DNA from 3 places in the Paenibacillus sp. 8b26 genome. Region 1 is predicted to be linked to each of the others. Evidence: riboswitches for the same ligand, from Rfam matches in the RefSeq annotation. Region 1 holds a riboswitch; each other region holds the start of a gene.
The links. A riboswitch is a leader RNA that binds a small molecule or an ion and turns the genes downstream of it on or off. The one in region 1 is predicted to bind cobalamin.
Positions count from the first base shown of each region.

Region 2: linked by a shared signal. The riboswitch ahead of cobJ (precorrin-3B C(17)-methyltransferase) and the one ahead of ACQ4MX_RS07010 (ABC transporter substrate-binding protein) in region 1 are both predicted to bind cobalamin.
Region 3: linked by a shared signal. The riboswitch ahead of ACQ4MX_RS15915 (ABC transporter substrate-binding protein) and the one ahead of ACQ4MX_RS07010 (ABC transporter substrate-binding protein) in region 1 are both predicted to bind cobalamin.

Region 1 is NZ_CP192445.1:1,582,866-1,587,715, reverse strand. It holds gene cbiB (adenosylcobinamide-phosphate synthase CbiB) at 1-937, shown strand, start outside; gene ACQ4MX_RS07020 (histidine phosphatase family protein) at 982-1,752, shown strand; gene ACQ4MX_RS07015 (hypothetical protein) at 1,725-1,886, shown strand; cobalamin riboswitch at 1,877-2,070, shown strand; gene ACQ4MX_RS07010 (ABC transporter substrate-binding protein) at 2,278-3,282, shown strand; gene ACQ4MX_RS07005 (FecCD family ABC transporter permease) at 3,279-4,325, shown strand; gene ACQ4MX_RS07000 (ABC transporter ATP-binding protein) at 4,322-4,850, shown strand, end outside.
Region 2 is NZ_CP192445.1:3,752,264-3,757,113, reverse strand. It holds gene ACQ4MX_RS17310 (sirohydrochlorin chelatase) at 1-288, opposite strand, end outside; gene cobJ (precorrin-3B C(17)-methyltransferase) at 384-2,201, opposite strand; gene ACQ4MX_RS17300 (hypothetical protein) at 2,331-2,558, opposite strand; cobalamin riboswitch at 2,517-2,700, opposite strand; gene ACQ4MX_RS17295 (TIGR00730 family Rossman fold protein) at 2,758-3,312, opposite strand; gene ACQ4MX_RS17290 (uroporphyrinogen-III synthase) at 3,484-4,329, opposite strand; gene ACQ4MX_RS17285 (GerAB/ArcD/ProY family transporter) at 4,437-4,850, opposite strand, start outside.
Region 3 is NZ_CP192445.1:3,445,621-3,450,470, forward strand. It holds gene ACQ4MX_RS15905 (xanthine phosphoribosyltransferase) at 1-404, shown strand, start outside; gene ACQ4MX_RS15910 (nucleobase:cation symporter-2 family protein) at 398-1,705, shown strand; cobalamin riboswitch at 2,405-2,608, shown strand; gene ACQ4MX_RS15915 (ABC transporter substrate-binding protein) at 2,816-4,399, shown strand; gene nikB (nickel ABC transporter permease) at 4,415-4,850, shown strand, end outside.

The sequences.
Region 1 (4,850 bases):
TCTGGACAGGCTGATCGGCGATCCGAGGTGGTTTCCACATCCGGTCATCGGCATGGGACATGCCATTTCTGCCCTGGAAAAGGCGATTCGCCGCCGGGTTCACAGTGACCGTGGTTTGAAACGCGCTGGCTTGCTGTTACCACTGATTGTGGTGGGCGGCTCCTTCGCGCTTGGCTGGGCGTTACTGCGCTTGCTCGCCTGGATTCATCCGTGGCTGTCTGTCGGCGCGGAAATTGTGCTGATCGCCACCACGATTGCTTCCAAAGGACTAAAGGACGCCGGACTGGCAGTGTATCGCGAATTAAAGGCGGGTGATCTGCCTGCGGCACGCCGGGAGCTGGGAATGATCGTCGGGCGGGATACGCAGCAGCTCGATGAGCCTGAGATTGTGCGCGGTACCGTCGAAACGGTGGCTGAAAACATCGTGGACGCGATTATTTCCCCGCTTTTTTATGCCCTGATCGGGGGAGCACCATTAGCGCTGGCTTATCGTGCCGTGAATACCCTCGATTCCATGGTTGGCTACAAAAATGAAAAGTATCTGCATTTGGGCTGGGCCTCGGCACGTCTGGATGATGTCGCTAATTACATTCCGGCACGCCTGACAGCGGGTATGCTGGTAGTAGCGGCGTGGGTTTATGGGCATGATGCTGGACGTAGCTGGCGTATGGTAAGGCGAGATGCGCGGCTGCATCCCAGTCCGAACAGTGGCTTTCCAGAATCAGCAGTTGCGGGTGCATTGGGGATTCGCCTCGGGGGCTATAATGTGTATCATGGCGTGCGCTCCTTCCGCGCATATATGGGAGAGCTGGTGCGACCGATGGAGCCGGATGATATTCGGCATACGATCCGGCTGATGTTTGCCGTGTCCAGTATGTTTGTGGGGTTGTGCCTGTTCGTGTCCGCCGGATGCTATGCACTGGGGTGGACGCCGTGATGAAGCGTGACGCACCGAATGCTGCCAATAGAGCAGGAAGCGATATGACCTTGGAGCATTATTTTACAGAACATCAGCAGTGGGACTTGGAACTTGTGCTGGTGCGGCACGGCACAACCTTATGGAACAGGGAACGTCGGTACCTGGGGCACTTCGATCTGGGATTGCTACCGGGAGCAGAGCAAGAACTAGAGCCTTTGCGGGAAAAATTACAGAGGCATTCCTTTGTCCGAATCTATTGCAGTGACTTGATACGTTGCCGTCAGACCTTGCAGATCATTTTGCCGAAATCGGAACTGGGACCAGAGCTTGGAGAGGGAACCCACTTCGAATTGAAACCGGAATCACGGTTGGAGCTGACATCGAAATGGGATTCTGAACGTTTCCTATCTAATAGGTCTGCTTGGTCTGTCATCATGGAATCACGTCTGAGAGAGCTTCATTTTGGGGAATGGGATGGAAAAACGTATGACATGCTCAAGGATGTGGCGCTGTACCGCGCGTGGATTGATGAGCCGCAACGAGTTACACCGCCGGGGGGAGAGCCTTGGGCAGACTTTGTGAACCGCCTCGATGAATTCCTAGACTCTTTGTATGAGTGGCGTAAAATGATGGATGTTCAGAAAACAGGCATGCCTGATGCTCCACCTTCTGTGCTGGTCGTCACGCATGGTGGAGTGATTCGTCAGTTGGCTTGTATGCTGGTACCGGGTCATGATTTTTGGAGTTTGAATCCGAAGCCGGGAGCGGCAATTACGATTCGGTTGAGGCTGGGAGAGCGACACCAGTGGATAGGAGAGGTGCTTTCTTTTTAGGTCAGATAGGGGCAGGTGAACAGGCGGTTTGGGTTGTAAGCCAGTCTTTTTTAACCTATAATCATCAAGTAAAAGAACGGCTTGACCAACACTACATCAAATATCCAGCAGACGAGGTCGGTGCAGCGGGATGAAACCCTCGGGTTCTTTCCGGTGCGCTGTTAAAAGGGAAGCCGGTGTGAATCCGGCGCGGTCCCGCCACTGTAAATGGAAAAATGCCAGCCCGCTATGCTTTATGTGCCACAAAGCATATGAATGAGCAGTAGGCTGTCGCATGTTTCTGTAAGTCAGGATACCTGCCCGTCCGCCTGTCACCATAGTCCTTCGAGGAAAGGATGACGTGTTCGCAGTGACTGTCCATGCGGAAGAAACTGCCGCCTGCGTACGATCTGCGCTAACGTGACCCCTGTGTCCTTATCTGAGGATGCAGGGGTTTTTTGAAAGGAAAAGAAGGCTGGATTTAGCAGATATCGGATGATGTTCAAGTGACGATCTTAAAAGAATTTATATGGAGGGGTGTAAATCATGGCAGGAAATAAAATGAAGGTCTGGACTACAGGCTTATTGGCTCTGATTTTGGCGGTTGTGCTGAGTGCATGTGGAGCTAACGGAAAGAACGCTGAAAATAAAGGGGATCAAGCCTCACAGCAACCAGGACAGACAGCAACCGCTCAGGAGTCTCCGGGAAAAACGGTCTACCCGCTGACCATTAAGGATGCGACCGGACAGGAGTTTACGTTCAAAAAAGCGCCGGACAAAATCGTTTCCGTCTCCCCGGCTGAAACCGAGGCGCTGTTCGCCATTGGACTGGATAAGGAAATTGTCGGCGTATCCGACTATTCCGATTACCCGGAAGCGGCTACGAAGAAGCCCAAAGTGGGCGGTATTATGAAGCCGAATGAAGAGGCGATCATCGCCGCGAATCCCGAAGTCGTTTTTGCAGGAATATCGCTCAGTGAGCAGGCGACGACCAAGCTGCGTGACCTGGGAATCATGATTTTTAAAACCGAGCCGAAAACGGTTGAAGATGTCATGGCTAACATTGAATTGTACGGGAAGATCACTGACCATCAGAAAGAAGCGAGAGCGGTAACCGACAAGATGAGAGCAGATGTTGCGGAAGTGAAAGACGGTGTTAAAAATATCGGCAAAGGGCAGAAGCTGAGAGTATACGTCGAATTTTCACCCGGCTGGACGGTTGGCAAGGGAGAGTTTATGGATGAGCTGATTTCTTTGGCGGGCGGGGAAAATGTCGCTGCAACCCAAAAGGGCTGGTACCAGATCAGTGAGGAAAATATTATAGCGGCGAATCCGGACGTAATTTTATACAGCAAAAATGTCAAGGACGACAAAACAGGCCAGACGCTCGGCGATATCATCAAAGCCCGCAGTGGCTGGGATCAAATATCGGCTGTTCGTCAAAACCGGGTGTTTGCCGTGGATGATAATCTGATCAGTCGTCCGGGTCCGCGTGTAACGGAAGGTCTCAAGGAAGTGGCCAAGGGCGTGTATCCTGAAATTTTCAAATGACTCGTAGACTGATCGGCTTTGGAGGGGCAGGTCTTGCCTTATTGCTGCTGACGCTGTTGCTCTGTCTCGGCATCGGCTCGGCCAAGCTTCCCGTCAGCCAAATCACGGGTATTCTGGTCAACCATCTGCCGTGGTTAGGTGAGACGTTTACACCGGATTGGAATCCATCCACAGAGCAGATTATTTTGAAGATCAGACTGCCGCGTGTCTTACTGGGAATGCTGGTAGGCGCAGCGCTTGCGCTGGCGGGAGCCGGATTTCAAGGTGTGCTGCGCAATCCGCTGGCTGATCCGTACACGCTGGGGGTATCCTCGGGTGCTTCGGTAGGGGCAGCAGTGCTGATTTATTGGGGGCTTCGATTTTCGTTTGTAGGCGTATGGACACTGCCGCTGGTGGCATTTACGACTGGAATGCTGACGTTGTGGATGGTGCTAACGTTGGCGCGGGAAGGCGGAAAAATTCCAACGCAAAGCCTTATTTTATCAGGCGTGGTGATGCAATCTTTTCTGGGTGCGGTTGTTTCTTTTCTGACAGCCATGTCGAAGGAGACGGTTAATGAAATATTGTACTGGACAATGGGGAGCCTTAGTCTGCGCGGCTGGTCGTATACAGGCATCCTTTTGCCTTATGTGGTCATTGGGCTGGTGTTTCTGTGGAACCGGGCACGAGTGCTGAATATTCTGGCTTTGGGTGAACGTCAGGCAGCTCATATGGGAGTTAATGTAGATGCAACGAAGCTATCCGTTCTGATCATATCCACGCTGCTGACGGCTGCGGCTGTCTCGGTATGCGGGGTGATTGGCTTTGTGGGACTCGTTGTACCGCATATCATCCGTCTGGTGACGGGACCCGACTACCGGATGATTGTTCCGTTATCCGCGCTGGGCGGGGCTATTTTTATGGTTTGGGCCGATACTGCGGCGCGTACATTGCTGGCTCCGACGGAAATTCCTCTTGGTGTCATGACAGCCTTTGTCGGTGCACCGTTCTTCGCATATCTCCTGTACCGGAACAAGAAGCTGCGCAGGGGGGGACTGCTGTGAAAGAAGCAAGTGGACCACAGGCATCGCGAGTCCGGGCGTTGGAGATTGCCAGTCTGACTCGTGATTTTGGGGAATTCCATGCGTTAAAAAATATAAGCTGGAGTGTAGACGAAGGAGATTGGTGGGGCATCATCGGCCCGAACGGGAGTGGAAAGTCGACGTTGCTGCATCTGCTTTCCGGGGTGGATCACGCGACTTCGGGAAACGTTCTTGTATATGGTAAAAAGGTCAGCAGCTATGGCAGAAAAGAGCTTTCCCGTCTTGTAGCTGTGCTCCAGCAGGAAGGGCTCCCCCCGGTGGGTTACACGGTAAGGGAAGTTGTGGAGATGGGACGCTTTCCCCATCAGGACTGGTTTGGTAGAGAAAAGGTGGATAAGGAAAAAGGGATGGACCCGGAAATCATTACGGATCGTGTGCTGGAGAGGCTCGGTCTTACCAACTTGGCGGACAGGTCGTTAGACCGTTTGAGCGGGGGACAGCGGCAGCGCGTGGCTTTGGCGAAGGTGATGGTGCAGGAGCCACAGA
Region 2 (4,850 bases), 2.2 Mb from region 1:
AAATTCCACCTGCGGATATTTCGCCTTTGCCCGGTCAATAGCCATCGGAATATCAATTTTGGCATGTACCGCTGCGAACAAAATAATCGGAATAAGAACGACACGCGTCGCCCCTTTTTCCACACATGTCTGCACTCCTTCGGCAATGTCGGGACGTGCCAACTCCAGGAAACAGGTTTCCACGCACATATCCGGTACCCGATCTGCCACCGCCTGTGCAAATTCCATCAGCTCCTGATTCCCCTCCGGGTCCCGACTTCCATGTCCAACCAACAATATTGCATTCACTGCTGTATTTTCCTCCTCATCAAAATAGGGATGACCTGCAAGACGCCCTATTTTATCTATATGCTTACATCCATAAAAACAGGCTTTCTAGCCCATTAATCGCCACAGACGGCATTCACTTCCACTATTGCAGGCGCATCTTCATGCCGAAAACCCGCTACCACGCCCACACGCTTGAAAAATTTATGAAAACGCTCGTTCGGATGCCCTTTTTCCTTATATTCAGCGATGACGTTCTCAACGATATCCGTAATCTGATCCCCCGGAATGCCCTCTGCCACAGGTTGAGCGGCATGAGCGTTGCGTCCGAATTTTTTGCCGCCGAGGAACAGATCGTATCCTCCCTTGCGGTACACGATTCCGATATCCTCCAGCACCGCCCCATAGCAAGCCATGCCGCAGCCGTTCAAAGCAATGCTCGTTTCCTTGGGCGCCTGCAATCCGCCCAGTACAACCTGTAGATGCTCAGCCACAGGCACAGCGTCATCCTTCTCCATATTGCAGAAGTCGCACGCCTTCACCTTAAACACATCGCCAATCGGCATCACGATGAATCGTTCATCCCGCAGCCGCCCTACCAGCTCCTCCGGGTCCGCGCACGGCACGCGCAGCACGATCTGGTGATCCGGCGTGTACTCCAGCTCGCCTTCATCACCCGCTACCTCGGCGAGTAGCGCCATCTGGCGAGCGGTGAACTTCTTGTTTCCCACGCCGGGGGAAACGCCCACCTCAAACAGCGCAGGCTTGCCAAAGCTGCCTGCCGCTGTCCCGGCCGCAGCCCCAGCTACGGCCACGGCTGCCGTTCCGGCGCCGCTCACGGCGGGCGCTTGCCCGTTCCAGCGCGCGCTCGCTTCGCCCGGCAGCTTGCCGCCCGCAGCGAGGCGGCTCAGCGCCTCCGCTGCCAGCGATGCCGGGGCCGCCCCGGCTTGCACGGCAGCCACCGCTTGCGGGCGTGCCTGCGTGGCAACCGCAGCAGCGCCGCTCGCGGAAGGTGCGGGCGCGGTCCCGCCTGCTCCCGCAGAGGCTGGCACTGCGGGAGCAGCGCCTGCCTGCGACGCATTCAGCGCGCGATCCTCTTGCGCGCCCAGCGACCACGGCTCCGCTTCCGTGCGGAGCCGCTGATGCGGCTTGAGCGCCTGCTCGGTCGCACCCAACGTATACTTGCGCTGATACCCGCGCGGCGTCACGATCAGACCGTCATACACCATCGTCGAAGAATTGCCGATGATAACGGTCGTCAGCATACCGATATCATGGTTGAGCATGTCCTCCAGCGTCGTCACAATTACTTGCTGACGGTCGCGATAAGCACTCTTGACCAGCCCGACGGGAGTCTGCGGATCACGGTAACGCAGCAAAACAGACTGCGTATCAACAATCTGGCGTGTACGCCGACCACTGCGCGGGTTGTACAGTGCAATGACAAAATCCGCCGAAGCTGCCGCCTCTACACGCTTCACAATCGTCTCCCACGGGGTCAAATGGTCACTCAGACTGATCGTGCATGCATCATGCATGACGGGCGCACCCAACAGCGAAGCACAGGACTGAATCGCCGATATTCCCGGCACGACTTCTACCTCAACCCCGTCCTCACGGCGCCAGCCCTTTTGCATCAGCACTTCGTACACTAGCCCGGCCATGCCATATACGCCTGCGTCTCCACTGGAAATGACGGCTACCTTCTTGCCCATCTCCGCTTGTCGAACCGCCTCCTGCGCACGGCTCACTTCCTCTGTCATCCCTGTGCGCACAATCTCCTGTCCGTTCAACAACGGGCGGATCAGATCCACATAGGTGTTGTAACCGATAATGACCTCACTCTCGGCCAGCGCATCCAGCGCTCGTTTGGTGATATGTTCCATATCCCCCGGTCCGAATCCAATCACGAGCAATTTTCCTAATGGGCTCATCGTTATCCTCCTTCTTAAATCTAGGCTATGTTTTCCACACTTCTATCTATTTCACTTGTATATGGACATCCTGTAACTCAAAAAAAACCCATCCTGCCCGGATGGGTTTCCTATGTACGCATCGTATCATCAGACGGACACAGCATAAGAAGACACTTCTTGTCTTCCGCCATCGTGCCGTTGCTTTCCATCTGCCTGTTCACGCTTGAAATGCTTCTGCATGTTCAGCTCCACGCAAACCTGCAACCAACATGGAAAAAGCAGCGTGCGCCTGATTTCCTGATTTCGTACACCCATCCTCTCCGCGAAGGTTAACGGTGCATACAGATCAAGGTAGGTCTCCTGGCTCGGCATCAACAGATTTTTTCGTCTTCCCCGTTTTGTCACGAGTGACGTCTGAAAAAATCCTCTTCCTTACAGTGGCGGGACCGCTCGGGACTTGCACCCGATTCCCTGTTACCCTTCGCTATCACAAAGGCACCTTGTCTGTCCGCTATTTGATTATGGGTCTTATCATAACCTTGGCTCAATCAGTTGCGCAAGCATGAAAAACGCTTTATTTCAAGTTCTCTGCCTTATTTTTTAGCATATGCAACAATTCGTCCGGGTCCGCAGAGATACTCAGCAGCGTTGGATGGTCAACTCCGGTAAATCCCTCGCGCACACTATGACGCACCATTTCCGCCAACGGGTCAAAATATCCGTTCACATTCAGCAGTCCGATGGGCTTGCGATGAATGCCGATTTGCGCCCAGCACAGCACCTCGAACAGCTCCTCAAATGTTCCCAATCCCCCCGGAAGGGCAATAAAGGCATCGGCCATTTCGCTCATGACCGCTTTGCGTTCATGCATGCTTGTCACCTCAATAAATTCGGTGACTCCCCGGTGAATAATCTCTGCATCGAATAACAGGGTCGGCATAATCCCGGTGACCTGACCGCCCCCGGCCAGCATCGCATCTGCGACCTCACCCATCAGCCCTTTGCTGGAGCCTCCATAGATCAGACGAACATGATGTCGGGCCATAGCCTCTCCAAGCTTGCCTGCCTCCTGAAGATATACCGATGAATGTCCGGGTCTGGACCCGGCAAATACACAAATGGAATTCATAATGTCTCAGCTCCTGTTCTGGTATCCCGCATCGAGGCTTTTTCATTATATTAAATAAATATTTTCGTTATAACAAAAACTTCCGTCGATGCATTTCCAACAAAAAAAGATAAAGACCCTGTAGGCCCTTATCTTTATTTTACCCTTTATCGCAAGGATATAGGTTAGTTTTCAGTTCACAACTTCAAGACCGTAGCCGTGCACCGAGGCGCTATGCTCAAAATATCTTCCCAGTTCCACCATCATCGCGCCCATTCGTTCCTCCACTGGAAACACGATCCGTTCAATACCTTCCTCCAAAATGGACTGCGCCGTCACCTTGCCTACCGACACAGCGATCACATCATGGCGAAAAGCTTCCAGCACGTCTTCCATCTGCTTCTGTTCCCTCGCATATTGGCACAAAAAGCGGATTTGCGGACCACTGGTGAACGTAACTGCATCAACATTACGATTTACAATATCCGCTAGCAGTGCTTGCAAATTCGCTTCCTCCGGCGGAATATGCTTATAGGGAAGCACCTGCCGGGTAACTGCACCTTGCTCGTCCAGCCACTTCACCAGCCCAGGGGCCGGGTCACCATGTAGCTGTAACAGCACTTCCTTTCCCTTCAGATCATACGGAGCAAAGGCCTGCGTCAACCCGATCAAACTTCCGTCCTCATCCCGTACATCTGGCGTAAAGCCACGCTTTTTGAGTCCATTGACCGTTTTGTAGCCTCGCGCTGCAATGTTCGAGGAATGTAATAGCTCTATAATCTGTTCTGCTACTCCCATATCCTCCGCCATATCGAGTAGCGCGTCCAGCCCCATGCCTGTCGTGAAAATGTTCCAGTCCGGCGGCTGCTTCACCCACGATACAATAGCGTTACGCAGCTCGATATCGTCCAGAAAAACCGTGCCCTGGGCCGGACGCTGCACTGGCTCGCCTCCCATTTTCGCAACCAGCAATGCCATTTCGTCTGCTTTACGGGGACCGGCAAGGGCAACTCTCTTGCCTGCCATGCGTTGTGCCATCCTGTTCCCTCCCTTGTAGAAATCGAAGTCATAATCCTTTCTACCAAGTATACAATTAGAGGGCTGAAAGACAAATAAGAATTCTTTTTCCAATGAATATAGTAAACTTATAAGTTAGCTTGTCCTGTTCTGCCTGCCTGTTGGCTTTCTTGCTGGCTCGTGCTATCCTGCTGACTCACACTATCCTGCTTCTCTCCAGATGGCTTATGATATTTGCTATCTTCTTTAGGCTTGGGTCGGAGCAGCAGCCATAGCACAAAAGGCATGAAAACAAAGAAAATAACCATTACCATCGTCCATTCCCGGCTGAAATCATAAATTTGGACGATATTAGAGAACAGCATAAAGGAACAGACATAACCCAACAAGCCTACGGGCCAAACCATCAAACTCCCCCGTGTGTGGGCAAACATGCGCTTTACCGCCAAACTGGTTACATACAGATCAATACCAATCTTTGTAAGCAGGGTTGGTACAGTCAGTGCAGCCACAAACAAGTCGAACCGATCCAGAAAGTCGGT
Region 3 (4,850 bases), 1.9 Mb from region 1:
TGGGTGTTCCGTTCATCTACGCGAAGAAAAAGAAGGCAATCACGCTGAACGAGCAGGTATACTTCGCTGAGGTTCACTCATTTACACGGAAGGAAACCTATCAGGTGAGTATTTCCCAAAAATATCTCGATGCCAGCGACCATGTGCTGATCGTGGATGATTTTCTGGCTACTGGCGCAGCATTGGTTGGACTTACAGATATTGTGAAGGAGGCAGGAGCGGAGCTGGCCGGGGTTGGCTGCGTGATCGAAAAGAGCTTTCAGGAAGGCCGTGGACTGCTGGAACAAAGAGGCATCGCCGTACGCTCTCTTGCGCGTATCGCTTCCATGGCACCGGGTGAGGTTCATTTTATAGAAGAAGCGGGTGCGGTGATTCCTTCCGTTAAGGAGAATGTGGGATGTTAAGCAAACAAAAGTTATTCGCGCTGGGCTTCCAGCATGTGATGGCGATGTACGCTGGAGCGATTGCCGTACCTCTCATTGTAGGGGGAGCATTGCACCTGACGCCAGCCCAGATGGCCTATCTGGTGGCTGCCGATTTGTTCACTTGCGGGATTGCTACGTTATTACAGATTATGGGCACGCGGTTTTTCGGCAGTAGATTGCCTGTCATCCTGGGCTGTACGTTTACGGCGGTGGGTCCGATTATCGCAATTGCGTCGACCTCGAATTTGGCGACCGCGTACGGAGCCATTATTTTATCCGGTATATTCGTGGTGCTCGCGGCACCGTTGTATGGCAAGCTGCTACGCTTTTTCCCGACGGTGGTTACGGGTTCGGTTGTTACGATTATCGGCCTGTCCCTCATTCCGGTGGCGATGAATAACGTAGCAGGGGGTCAGGGTAGCGCGGATTTTGGACAGCCGCGTAATTTGCTGCTGGCGTTAGTTACTTTACTGGTTATTTTACTTGTGAATCGGTTGGCTAAGGGCTTTTTGCGCTCAATTTCCGTGCTCATCGGTCTGTTTGCGGGTACAGTGGTCGCTTATGCGATGGGAATGGTGCATTTTGCTCCAGTGGTGCAAGCGTCTTGGGTAAGTGTTGCGCAGCCGTTTTATTTTGGTAAGCCTGAGTTTAGCATTATGGCAGTATGTACGATGATTATCGTTAATATTGTCAGCATGGTCGAGTCTACGGGCGTTTATTTGGCAGTAGGCAAGGCGATTGATCAAAAGGTGGAGCAGAAGCAAATCGTCAATGGTTTGCGTTCCGAAGGACTTGCAATTATGCTCGGGGGTATTTTTAATGCGTTTCCTTACACGGCTTTCTCGCAAAATGTAGGTCTGATTTCGCTGACACGCGTCAAGTCGCGGAACGTTATTTTTGCTGCGGGTGGCATTATGGTTGTTCTTGGTCTGTTGCCTAAGCTGGCTGCCTTGACGACAGTGATTCCTAATGCTGTGCTGGGCGGGGCGATGATCGTTATGTTCGGTTCGGTTGCTGCGTCGGGCATGTCTATTTTGTCAGAAGTGGACTTGCGGAAGGAAAGCAATCTGCTGATCGCGGCATGTAGCATTGCGGTGGGTCTCGGCTCTGCCGTGCTGCCCCAAATGTTCGACCAACTGCCGAGCTTTGCCAAAATGCTGCTGCAAAACGGCATCGTATCCGGCTCGATCACGGCGATTGTCTTGAACATCGTTTTAACGAAAAAACAAGCCGAATCGGTCAAAGGTGTTACAGTGTCGGAGGTTCCGCAGAAGGTTTGATAATTAGGATTAGATAAAGACAGCCGGAGAGAGGTCGTAAGCCTCTTTTTCCGGCTTTTTGGCATAGAGTTATTGATAAAGCCCTCTTCCTGTATGAAGATCGGGATTTGAGATTCTATTAGAAGAATTTGCTAGAGTGGTAGGCGAGGTCATGGTATACTCTATCTTATGGATTTTGAATAGTGGTGGATGTTTTCGGACCACGGCGCAGCTTCCCGAAAGGGGGTGAAGCCGATGTCAACCTTGTGTCGTGCTACGATGTGTTGCGTTGGATGGTTACGTTACTAAGCCTGGTGTTTAGTATTCGTAAACTTTATCGCTGGCTACGTCGGAAATTTCGGAACAAGCGAAAACCCACCGCGTAATTAGGTTAGGCGCCTAACGGTGGGTTTAGCTAAGCATTTAGCGCGCCGTGGTGATCCACAGCCTTTCAAGTCCTAAGAGTCTTTGCCGTTGGTAGCGGCGAAGACTCTTTTTAGTATACGGACACGTTGGTTATCTCTATACCTAATTTTATCACGTCCATTGCGTGCATGCAACGCAAAGTCATAGCCTTGATTCTGGCCGTATCGTTCAAATTTAAATTATTATGCGACATTTGTTGACAAGCCTGTAACAACAAAATAAGATAGTCCTAAATCGTAATGAAAAAGAATAAAGGAAGAAAACAGGTGTGAGCCGGACTTTCTATCTACAGGGTTTCGTTGAGATCATGTAGATGGCTGTTGTACGTGCTCACTTAAAAGGGAAGTTCGGTAGATTCCGACACGGACCCGCCACTGTATACAGGCATCAGCAGGGAATTGCTGTAGCTTTCGGAATAGCCACTGGAACTGTGAAGAACCGGGAAGGCCTGAAAGATACGCCTGAAGTCAGGAGACCTGCCTGTTTTAACATCACTGTCAGACCCACGGGATGCTGGGGAGGTGGTTGGGCGTGCTGCTTACGGAATGTCTGAAACCGATCCGATCCCTTCTATGATTAGAGGTGCTTTGAGGTGAGCTTTGGCATTTTATAATGAAAGCATTTCTGACTGCTGATCAGGCGGTCCGGGATGCTTTTTTTTGCGTTAGGTATTTGTGAATGACAAGATAGAGGGGGATAAATAAGATGATAAGCAATCGTAAAAAGCGTTCATGGTCCATATGCACAGGGGTGGTGCTGCTGCTGGTAGTTATGGCTCTTTCGGGATGCTCCACAACCAATAAGACGGCGGACGGCTCCGGCAAGAGCGAAAACACATCCGCACAACAGTCCACAACGGACAAAAAGCTGGTGATGGCGTATACCTGGAAGCCGTCAGGCGTGGATCCGCATGGCGATAATAGCTGGGATGTCATGCGTTCTGGCGCAGGCGAGACACTTGTCCGTTTGAATGAAAAGCTGGAGCCTGAGGCTTGGCTGGCCAAGGAATGGAAGCAGGATAGCCCCACAGTCTGGACATTCAGCTTGCAGGATAAGGTCACTTTTCATGATGGAAAGAGTATGGACGCGGAAAGTGTAAAAGCTTCCCTGCTGCGCTCCATTGAGAAAAGCCATCTGGCGAAGGATTTGCTAGATGTAAAGTCAATTGACGTAACCGGGCCGCTGGCGTTGAAAATTACGACAAACCAGCCGAATGCGGCGCTGGTGTCCAATCTGGCTGATCCATCGACGATTGTGCTGGATGTAGCGTCCATAAAGGATGAGCAGAGCTACCCTGCGATGACAGGTGCTTTTAAAATTAAAGCGTTCAACAAGGATCAATCCTTGGTCGTAGAGCGTTATGACGGATATTGGGGCGAGAAGGCCCGGCTGGCTGAAGCAACGATGAAGTTCATTACGGACGGCAATTCGCGCCTGCTGGCACTGCAATCCGGCGAAGTAGATGTAGCGACCGATATTCCGGTGGATAACGCGGAGGTATTGAAAAAAAACGATAAGCTGCAAGTGCTGTCGGCTCCCTCTTTGCGCACCCATATGATCGTGTATAACATGGAGTCGTCTCTGTTCAAGGATGCCGCGAACCGCAAAGTAGTGGACAGCTTGATACCACGTGCATCTATTGTGAGTGCGATCATGAGAGGCTATGGTACGGAGGCAAGCAGCCCATTCCCGAGCATTCTCCCCTTCGGTAAGGTCGAGCGTAAAGCGCTGGACGGAATGCCCGAGCAGCTATTGACGAAGGATGGCTGGAAGAAGGATGCCCAAGGCACATGGACCAAGCAGGGCAAGCCGTTCGAGGTTACGTTGCTGACCTTTCCTCAACGTCCAGAGCTTTCGGTCATGGCTGAGGTGATTCAGAGCCAACTGCTGAAGGAGGGCATCCAGGTGAAGATCCGCAAGGTGGAAAATATCGACGAGGCACTGACCAAAAATGATTGGGATTTCGCCATGTACAGCATGCTGACTGCCCATACGGGAGAGCCGCAATATTTTATGGACATGTTTTATTCCTCTAAAAGCGAAGCCAATGTAAGCCGTTATAGTTCCAAACCGCTGGAGAACCTTCTTGGCAGCTTGAAGCTGGCGAAGGATACAGCGCAACGTAATGCTGTGACACTGCAAGCGCTGGATATCATTAATACGGATTTGCCGCAGTCGTTTATTGTTCACCCTGATAATGTGTTTGGGGTGAAAAAAGGGGTAGAGGGCTTTACACCGCATCCGATTGAGTATTACTACATTACGGCGCAATCCGATATTGCGGAATAACGGGCTGCGTACCCTATGATTCGTTTTATTCTGGAACGTGTGGCGCAGCTTGTCATCATTGTGTTTGTTGTATCCACGCTGACGTTTGTGCTGATGAGGCTGGCTCCCGGCGACCCTGCTACCATTCTGCTCACCGCGCATAATGTGCCTGCCTCTGAGGAGGCGTTGACGGCGCTGCGTAAGGAGCTGGGCTTGAGCGAGCCGCTCCATATTCAGTATGTGAACTGGCTGCGGGATGTGTTCACAGGGCACTGGGGCACCTCCTATGTATCCAAGGAGTCGGTGCTAACCGAACTGTGGAACAGACTGCCCGCTACTGTGGAGCTGGCTTCGGCGGGCTTTGCCGTCATGACGGTCCTGACTCTTGGAATGGGACTGGCCGCCTCAGTAAAATCCAGCGGTTGGCTCGATCGTCTGGGAAGGCTGTTTGCACTGCTGGGATCGTCCATTC